2 regions of the Candidatus Villigracilis vicinus genome follow, and region 1 is predicted to be linked to the other one. Evidence: riboswitches for the same ligand, from Rfam matches in the RefSeq annotation. Region 1 holds a riboswitch; the other holds the start of a gene.
What was found. A riboswitch is a leader RNA that binds a small molecule or an ion and turns the genes downstream of it on or off. The one in region 1 is predicted to bind cyclic di-GMP.
Positions count from the first base shown of each region.

Region 1 (5,164 bases):
AATAATTTAATTATTTTTGATATCTACCCGCCTCATGTAGAGACGAGAGGGGAACTACATTTGGAACCTCAGCCGCACAGGCTGAGGTTTTTCATTCTCTTATAAAATTTTTACGCACACGTACTATAAATAAGAAAAAACCTCGTTTTCAGGAGGCAACATGACAGATACAAGCACCCAGCAATTTACTTTCAAAGCAGAGACCAAACAGCTTCTGCAAATCCTCATCCACTCGCTGTATAAGGACCGCGAGGTCTTTTTGCGCGAGCTGCTCTCGAATGCGTCGGATGCGATCAATCGCCTGCGCTTTGAGATGTTAACGAACCAAAACGTACTTGACCCTGATGTGGAACTAAAGATCCATGTGACAGTGGATAAGGACAATCGCACCATTGTCGTTCAAGACACCGGCATTGGTATGACACAAGATGAGCTTGTGGATCATTTGGGAACCATTGCCCAATCCAGTGCGCGTAAATTTTTGGAAACAGCGAAGGAAAAGAATCAAGACGCCTCCGGCTTGATCGGTCAGTTTGGCGTGGGCTTTTACTCGGTTTTCATGGTGGCGGAGTGGGTACGTGTTACCTCTCGTTCCTTCCGCCCGGATGCTCAGGCGGTGACTTGGTTTGCCACAGGGGATGATACGTACCAAATCAGCCCGGCAGAGATGTCTGAACGCGGTACACGTATTGAAATTAAACTGAAAGAGGATGCGGCGGAATTTGCCGAGGAATACCGCCTGAAGAATATTGTCAATAAACATTCGGATTACATCGGCTTTCCGATCTATGTGGGCGAGGATGAGAAGCCGGTCAATAAGCAGTCTTCGCTGTGGCGTACGGCTCGTAATGAGATTACCCCTGAGCAATATAAGGATTTTTACCGTCAGACCACGCTTGATTTTGAAGACCCGTTGATGCATGTCCACATGGTGACGGATGCACCTGTGCAGTTGTATGCGCTCTTATTCTTCCCTGCCAAATCGGAACGGAATATGTTCTCGCTCCGCAAGGAAGACGGACTAAAGTTGTACTCTCGTAATATTTTGATCGACGAATACAACAAAGACCTGTTGCCCGAATATTTACGCTTTGTACAAGGCGTAGTCGACTCGGAAGACCTGCCGCTCAATGTCTCACGTGAGACGGTGCAATCCAGCGGATTGATGCCAAAGTTGAAAAAGGTGATCACCAACCAGGTCATTAAAGAGCTGGAGACGTTGGCGAAGAAAGATGCGGAGAAATATGCCGCCTTCTGGAGCGAATTTGGTGTTTACCTCAAGCAGGGCATTGCTGCTACTCCTGCGGATACAGACACCATCACGCCATTACTGCGTTTCAAGACCAATACCAACCCCGAAACCTGGTCTTCGCTTGATGAGTATGTTTCAAGAATGAAAGATGGGCAGAAGGTTATTTACTACATTGTAGGTGAAGACCCCAAAGCGGTGTTGCGCAGTCCGCATCTGGATGCGTTCCAGGCGAACGGCACTGAAGTGTTGCTGCTCACCGAGCCGATGGACTCATTCATGTTGATGAGCTTGCGCAAATTCAAGGATTATGAGCTGAAAAGTATCAGCGGGGCAGAGGCGGATGGGACAGAACAGCCCAAGGCAGAGTCTGAGGCGGAGAAAATCCCCGAAGGTGACTTCAATTCTCTCGTTGAAAAATTCAAGCAAGTGCTTGGCGAGCGCGTTACTGATGTTCGTGCCAGCAGCCGTCTGGTTACATCTGTTGCACGCTTGGTGGATGCAGATGAAAATTCCAACCCGGAACTTCAACGTGTGTATAAATATTTGGGCAAGGAATATGAAGTGCCGAAGAAGGTGCTGGAGTTGAATCCCGCACATGCGATGTTAAAGAGCTTATTGAAAACAGATGGAGAGTTGCAGACCATCATTATTGAGCAGGTTTTTGATAGTGCCTTGCTCGTGGAAGGTTTGCATCCTGATCCTTCGAGCATGGCAGCGCGCGTGCAGCAGATTATGGAAGCGGCATTGAAAGGGCAAAAATAACCCCTTACTGGTGAGGTTAATCACGTTTGCAAATACCTATCAAATTATTGCGCTGCAACTATTCTGTAAGGAGAATCAATCGGATGTGCATGTTATAGTACATGCACATCCGATTAAGGCAAAACCGGTGAAAGCCGGTGACGCAAAGCTATGGGTCTACCGTCATCATAATGACCATGACCGCCAGGCCGCCGAAGATACCACTGTTGCATAGTTCTATCAGCCTGGCTTATTCAAGCCAGGCTTTTTTATTCGGATGGCTGTTTCGGACCGTTTTTCATTTGTTTCTGAAAAGGAGAAAAGCCATGTTTAAATTTTTGAAAGTTGTATTTGCAGTTGCCGCTGTTGTTGCGATCGCGGTAGCGTCTTATGCGTTTGCTGCTGCCAATGTAGTTCCTGATACGAAAGCCGGTGAAGGTTTGGGGGATGTCACCGGTTATACCGTGACGGATGTTGCGTACACCCTTAATGCCGCCGACCCGTCCAAGTTGGACAGTGTCGCTTTTGATCTTGGCGCCGCTGCTCTTGCGGGACAGGTTAAGGTTCAACTTGTAGCCAGCGGCACCTGGTATGGTTGTACCCTCGATACCGGCACGGTTTGGGAATGCACCACAACCGGGCTGGATGTTTCCACGATCAATCAGTTGCGTGTGGTCGCTGCCAGTAACTAAGCTCATCTCCTCTTGATGCCGGGCTTGTTCCCAAACGCACCCTTTGCTGGTTGGCAGGGCGGCAGTGGGAACAAGCCCGGTACTTGTAAAAGTTCCCGGCATTCCTCATGATTAAGGTCAGTAAAGAGCAATCCATTCTATTTACAGGGTCAAGCCTGTTTTTCCTTCTGTTGGTGTTTTGGCTTACATTGGCGCCCACCCAGCTTGGCGGACCTCTGACGTACGTGATCGTGAACGGCAATAGTATGGAACCAGGCTTCCTGCTTGGAGACCTTGTGCTTGTGCGGGCAGAAACCGTTTATACGGTGGGGGATGCGGTCGTCTACAAAGATCCGAATATCAGGCAATTCGTTTTCCATCGCATTGTTGGCTTGGAATTCGACCATTTTATTATGCAAGGGGATAACAATAGCTGGCAGGATACGCATCAACCGACACAAAGTGAAGTTGTCGGAAAGCTATGGATACACATCCCTAAACTGGGGAAAGCAGTAGATTGGTTTCGAAAACCGATGAATGCGGCGATAACGACTGGATTGTTTGGAGTGCTGCTTATGTTGGACATGTTCAAAAAAACGCCTCGAACCAAACGGGAGGGCGGATTCCCGTCCATTCAGTTTGGTGAACACTCCCAGGGATTATTTTGGGGATGCGGGTTGATGGCTGCGCTGTTTCTTGCGTTGGGAATCTATTCCTTCGTTCATCCTCTCAACCAGCCCATGGAAAGTATTCCCTATGAACAAACGGGAGATTATTACTATTCTGCCACGGGCACGCCGGGGGTTTACGATCTGGATGTAGTCCGCTCGGGTGAGCCAGTCTTCCCCAAGTTGACATGTTTTCTTAACGTCGGCTTCAACTACAACATTGGCGGCGGACGCCTGCAAGGCATTATCGGCAGCCATAAAATGTATGCCCGCATTCTGGACGAACAAAGCGGCTGGCAGCGGACCATTCCGCTGTATAACGATATGGCTTTTTCCGGCACCTCTTATTTCAGCACTGCTACCTTGGACTTGTGCCAGGTGGAAGCGATCGTTAACCTTGTAGAAGCCGAAGCTGGGTTAAAGCAAACCGCCTACACTCTGGAGATCATTACGGAAGCCTCATTTGTTGCCAATGCAGAAGGGAATCCGGTTCAGGATTCTTTCTCACAAGCATTGCTCTTTCAATACGACAAGATCCATTTTTACCTGAGCGAAGTCCCATCCCAGCCTGACCCTCTGCATTTTTCGAAGACAGGTACTGTTGGAAGTTCCATTCCGCGCTTGAACAGCCTTTCCTTGTTTGGGTTGAGTGTGCCGGTTTGGAGTTTACGGTTTATAGCGGTATTTGGGTTTGCCATATCAGGGTTGATCACCTTTGCTGTGGGTGTTGGTCTATATCAAACCGCCAGCCAAAGTGAAGAAGCATTGATGCGATTAAAGTACAGCGCGATGATCGTCAATATTCATGATCAGACTTTGCCGCCAGCCGCTGCGGTTGTAGATGTTGATAGCATGGATGATCTGGCGCGGCTTGCAGAACGTAACGATACGATGATCCTGCACATGCGGCGAAACTTCCTGCATTTTTATTTTGTGCAAAGCCACGGGGTAACCTATCGCTATGTGATCACAACCGGTAGACAGGGCATTGCCGTGATTGATGAATGTGCAACAGAGATGGAAAGAGCCACTGTTGCAAACGTTGGCATGCCCCTTGTGCTTCCTGTCTCGCGAAATTCTCAGGAAGCTGAAAACCAGCCCATTCGAGTCCGTGATCGCCTGATCTATACGTATCCTCCTCAAAAAGAGATCTTGGGGTTGGATGAACTCCAGCCTGAATCGGAAGCACGATCAGAAAAGACATGGACAGGCAGTAAACCTCCCGAGTATGTAACCGACGCCAGTCAGGTATTTGATGCAGCCCAATTGGATACCACGATGATGCATAAAGTAAAGATATGACCCATGCGAACCCTGCTTCGTTATTCCGTGTTTCTTCTGGCTGTTCTGCTTATCTTTACCTCACTGACTGCGGTGGCGGCAATGAATACCGTGCCGCCCACGCGGCTGGATATTAATGCTATTTCATTTCAAGTGAACCATTTGCGTCCCTCTGCCTGTGCAGGACTGACGGTATCCAATCTTGTTACGGGTTCCGGCACATTGGTTGGCACCGAAGGGAATGACCTGATCCTCGCGAGTTCTGGCATGGATACGATCGATGGGTTGGGCGGCAGTGATTGTATCGTTGGCGGCAGCGGAGACGACATCATCACTGGCGGTAATGACGCTGATATCTGTGTCGGCGGCGATGGCAATGACCTATTCACTGGTTGCGAGGGCGAGCTTCAATAATCTGATATAAACGGGGGCATGAATATTCAAGATGCCTATAACGAATGGTCAACTATATACGACTCGAATATCAACCGCACCCGTGATCTGGATGCTGAAGTGACGCGCCGCACCCTTAAGGGACGGCACTTCTCGTC
Region 1 covers NZ_JADJDD010000005.1:202,450-207,613, reverse strand. The annotation lists gene htpG (molecular chaperone HtpG) at 161-2,014, shown strand; cyclic di-GMP riboswitch class I at 2,122-2,210, shown strand; gene IPG80_RS05950 (hypothetical protein) at 2,320-2,685, shown strand; gene IPG80_RS05945 (signal peptidase I) at 2,793-4,634, shown strand; gene IPG80_RS05940 (hypothetical protein) at 4,638-5,027, shown strand; gene IPG80_RS05935 (class I SAM-dependent methyltransferase) at 5,046-5,164, shown strand, end outside.

Region 2 (5,164 bases), on a different contig from region 1:
TGTTTTGAACGCCGTGCTCGGTATTTTGATGGCGCTGGGCATCCTGATCGTGTTCCTTTCCAGTTCTTTGATCGCAAATACTTTGAGCGCGCTTCTCAATCAGCATTTACGTCATATTGGCGTGATGAAATTGGTAGGCGGGCGCAACCGACAGGTATTCTATATGTACCTGACCCTCATTATGGCGTTTGCTATTCTGGCATTACTGATCGCCGTCCCACTTGGTGGTTGGGGTGCATATGGCTTGTCTCAATTTATTGCAAATAAGTTGAACTTCAACTTGCTGGGATACCGTATCGTGCCGTTCGCCTTTATCGTTCAGATCGCAGTCGGGCTTTTGGTGCCACTCGTTGCCGGGCTTTCGCCTGTATTGAATGGCTCAAAGATCACGGTCTTGCGTGCATTGAGCAATGACCTTGCGGGCGACGAGTCTGCGCCGCAGGCAGGTCAGCAATCGCGCGTGAGTTGGCTGGATTGGGCTCTGGTGCGCCTGACGCGCATCCTTGCCGCGCGCGGAATGCACATGCCCCGTCCATTCATTATCTCTTTGCGGAATACCTTCCGCAGGCGGGGGCGTCTTGTTTTGACCCTGTTCACATTGACCATGGGTGGTGCTATTTTTATTGCTGTTTTCAATGTGCGTACCAGTTTGCGTGACTACACCGACCAGATCGGCAGCTACTTCCGTGCTGATGTGACTTTGGATTTTGACGAGGCGTATCGCATCAATGAGGTGCAGAAATTCGCCTCGCAGATCGAGGGCGTGGAGAGGGTGGAAGGCTGGCAGTTCATCGGTACTGAATTGTTGTACCCCGATGGCACTGTGGCGGATAATATCAACTTGCTTGCACCGCCCGCGAAAAGCGAACTGGTCAACCCCCTTATTGCTTCAGGACGCTGGATCCGTCCGGATGACGTTCGAAAGTTGGCGGTTAGTGAAGCGGTTTTAAATTTTTACCCTGACTTGAAACCTGGCGATTCCCTTCGCCTCAAAGTGGATGGACGCGAAGAGGTCTGGGAAGTGGTAGGTATCTTTAAGTTCGTAGGGCGTGAAGGCATTCTTGCATACACTCCACTTGAATATGCAGAGCAAGTGCTCAATCTAAAAAATCGCTCATTTTCTTTCCGTGTGGTCACGACTCAGCATGACCGCGAGTTTCAAGATCTAATGGCAGAGAAATTGGATGATCAGTTCCGGGCTTTGGGCTTCAAGGTGCGTCAAGCTGAATCAGGTCTGGCTTCACTGGATACTGTTTCTGAAAGTCTGGATATTTTGATCGTCTTCCTACTCATTATGGCAATTTTGACTGCCATCGTAGGTGCGATGGGTTTGACCGGCACAATGGGCATGAATGTGCTTGAACGTACGCGTGAGATCGGAATTATGCGCGCCATTGGTGCTGATGACCGTGCCGTGATGCGCACCGTGATCGGTGAAGGCTTTGTGATCGGCTTTATTTCCTTTGTGTTGGCCATCATTGTCTCGATCCCGCTTACGTATCTGCTTGCCACCATCGTCAGTTTGGCGATCTTTGAAACGCCCATTGACGTGGTCTTCACATATCTGGGATACGTCATTTGGTTGGGGTTGGTGTTATTACTTTCTGTCATCGGTTCGATACTGCCTGCACAAAACGCGGCTCGACTGACCATTCGGGAAGTGTTGGCGTACGAATAATGGATTCGGGGTGCTTGTGAGCTTCCTCGAGTTTATTACTGAATCTGAAAAAAATCGCAACTGTAAATGAAAAAAGGTTTATATGAAAAAAAATAATTTGAAATTAATCGCATTGACCACCCTCCTCTTGCTGGCTTTGTCTGCATGTGGCGGGCAGGGAACCGCAACGGCGGAAACGCCTGTGGATAACATTATCGCTTCAAGCGATGTGATCGCGGAAGGACGACTTGAGCCTGTCCATGCAACGAATTTGAATTTTCAAGCTCGCGGCGTGGTGGAAGAAGTGTTCGTTCAAGCTGGCGACACTGTCAGCGAAGGGGATGTTCTTGTCCGTCTTACAAATGCGGGCGGGGCAGAGGCGCAGGTCCTCATCGCACAGAATGCCTACGACGAACTGCTCCGAAATGAAAGTGGTGATCGCGCCAAGCTATGGGAAGTGTATATGAACGCCCAGATCATCCGCGCCGAGGCTGAGAAAGAATGGGAAGGGGTGGATGTCACTGCTGTCGAAGATCGCATTACGGAACTTGAAGGCGATATTGAAGACTTGAAGGACGAACTGAAAACTGCCCAGGAAGATTTTGATAAATACAAAGATCTCGATAAGGACAATACCAAACGCAAAACTGCCGAGGATGACCTTGAAGCGGCGCAGGAAGATTTGAGTGCCAAAATCCGCGAATTGGAAGATGAAGCTCGCACACGTGATGAAGTGAAGGCTGCTTACGATGCCGCATTGGCTGCTGAGGCTGAAGCCAAGTACCAATATGAGATCAGCCTTGACGGTCCAAATGCTGACCAGCTTGCGCTCGCCAAGGCAAACCTTGACGCAGCCAAAGATGCACTCTCAACATATCTGATCACTGCGCCGTTCTCTGGTGATTGCAGATGTGAACGTCAAGCCGGGTGAACAGGTCACAGCTGATGTGCGTGCTGTGAGCGTTGTGGATTCAGAGGAGTGGTATGTTGAAACCACAGATGTGACCGAATTGGAAGTTGTCAATCTGAGTGTGGGTCAGGCTGTTACCATTCGACCAGACGCCAAGCCTGACCTCGAATTGAATGGAACGATCACCGAGATCAGCAATGCCTTTACCCAGCAAGGCGGTGACATTCTCTATTCCGTCCGCATTCGTGTGGATGGCTCTGACCCCAGCTTGAAATGGGGCATGACGGTGGAAACCGTTTTTAGAACAGGTGAGTGATTGTAATTCGCGCTGGAACGTGCAATAATAAAATTGCTCCGAGAAAGAGCAAAACCGGGAAAACCCGGCAGCGCAAAGCCCTGATCTAAAGCTGAACCGAGCCATGATCACAAGGGCTGCCGATAAAAGCAAAACCGTCAAAAGACGGCGGCGCAAAGTCAGAGCGTCTACCTCCAGTTCTCGTAACTGGTCAAGACCGACCGACTGCCGAAAGGCTAAGGGAAACTTGGCGGCGCAAAGTCATGGGTCTAAAATCGTAATTCGTTTACCGATCACGACCGCCAGACTGCCGAAGAGCAAAATTTATCCAGCCGGGATGACTGATTTTTAGTCATCCCGGCTTGGTTTAAAATACCGCAGGGTATAATCGCCCGTATGGCAAAATCACCTTCCAAAGCCCTCGACCCTGAAGCCAAGCCCGATGACCGCGTGGACAATGCCCTGCGTCCGCAGAAGCTAAATGACCTTATCGGTAAGGATCAAGTCAAGGAAAACCTGTCCATTTTGATTGCGGCGGCACGACAACGCAATGAAGCCTTGGATCATGTCTTGTTCTATGGTCCACCTGGGTTGGGCAAGACCACACTGGCACATGTGCTTGGCAATGAAATGGGTGGTAATCTTAAAAGTCACTGCAGGACCCGCCATTGAACGTGCGGGCGACCTTGCAGCCATCCTTACCAATTTACGTGCAGGTGATATCCTCTTTATTGATGAAGTGCATCGCCTCGGACGCGCCATTGAAGAAGTGCTTTACCCGGCCATGGAAGATTTTGCATTGGATATCGTCATCGGCAAGGGACCTTCGGCTCGTTCCATCCGCCTGAAGCTGCCACGCTTTACTGTGGTCGGTGCCACGACCAGACTCGCTCTGGTCACTGCGCCGTTACGCGCAAGGTTTGGCGCGGTCTATCGTTTGGACTATTACGAACTCGAAGCCATGAAACAGATCGTAAAGCGGGCGGCGGCGTTGTTGAAAGTTTCCGCAGATGAATCCGGCATCAGTGAAGTGGCGAGGCGCGCGCGTGGAACACCGCGTATTGCATTGCGCCTTTTACGACGCGTGCGAGACTTTGCCCAGGTCCGCGCGGATGGTGTCATCACGCAAAAAGTTGCAAAAGAGGCGCTTGACCTTCTCCAGGTAGACCCGCTTGGTTTGGATGATGTGGATCGCCGCGTCTTGAAGACCATTATCGAAAAATACAACGGCGGACCGGTGGGGTTGAATACCATCGCCGCTTCCATCAGTGAAGAACAGGATACGATCATGGATGTGGTTGAGCCGTACCTGTTGCAGCCTTGTTTTCTCGATCGTACTCCGCAGGGCGCGTGGCAACCAAGTCTGCGTATGAGCATTTGGGTTATCAATATACAGAAGAAGGGCAGCCGCGGTTGCTGTAGGTTATCAGTATGAAGCAGGAAGTCATCATCAAAGCAAACGCCCACGAAGATCTAAAGCCATTGGTGGTCGCCGCCATTCGCAATCAAATGAAGTTACTTCAACAGGATATTGACGCTTCGCTGGAGCGGATTGCCGGGTTTGAGAAGCGAACGGGGTTATCCTCTAACGAGTTCGAAGAAAAATTGAGCGGACACGAGATCGAAGAATCGCTGGATACCCTGGATTGGACGATGGAACTCGCGTCGCTGCGGTTGCTTCAGCGAAAATTTCAATATCTGTGCGAAGCGGAAATCCTCTAGCTTTATGGAAACCCTTCGCGTTATCTGATGCTGGGCGGCATCTTTCTTTTTATCTTTGGCGGGGGAGTGTATCTTGCTTCGAAATTCGGTTTTCCATTGGGGCGATTACCTGGCGACATCCGTATTGAAGGTCAGAATGGCTCGTTTTACTTTCCAGTAACAAGTTCCATCCTGCTCTCGGTTCTGCTGAGCATTTTTGTAAACATCATTTCAAAGTTCTTGAATAAATAATCTCCTGATGAATTGCATATTGGGTTGATTATTTGGATGCTTTACATTACTTTATTCTTTACCTCACGTTGAAGATATTTCTGCATGAAAACAACAGACTTTGATTACCACCTCCCAGAAACGTCCATTGGACAAACCCCCGCCGAGCCGCGTGATTCATCGCGGCTGCTGGTCTTGCATCGTGACAGCGGGGAAGTAGAGCATCGCTTCTTTCGTGACGTGGGTTCCCTCCTTCGCCCGGGCGACCTCCTCGTCCTCAACCAGACTCGTGTAATTCCGGCGCGTATTTTTGCCCGAAAAGATACAGGCGGAAAAGTGGAACTGCTCCTCCTGCGCCGCCGCGACGATT
Region 2 covers NZ_JADJDD010000003.1:209,441-214,604, forward strand. The annotation lists gene IPG80_RS04495 (ABC transporter permease) at 1-1,678, shown strand, start outside; gene IPG80_RS04500 (biotin/lipoyl-binding protein) at 1,761-2,588, shown strand; gene IPG80_RS04505 (HlyD family secretion protein) at 2,569-2,883, shown strand; cyclic di-GMP riboswitch class I at 3,001-3,095, shown strand; cyclic di-GMP riboswitch class I at 3,096-3,177, shown strand; partial or broken gene ruvB (Holliday junction branch migration DNA helicase RuvB) at 3,259-4,284, shown strand; gene IPG80_RS04515 (hypothetical protein) at 4,294-4,584, shown strand; gene IPG80_RS04520 (DUF2905 domain-containing protein) at 4,612-4,815, shown strand; gene queA (tRNA preQ1(34) S-adenosylmethionine ribosyltransferase-isomerase QueA) at 4,900-5,164, shown strand, end outside.
Region 2: it holds a riboswitch for cyclic di-GMP, as region 1 does, so the genes downstream of both, ruvB (Holliday junction branch migration DNA helicase RuvB) here and IPG80_RS05950 (hypothetical protein) in region 1, are expected to answer to the same signal.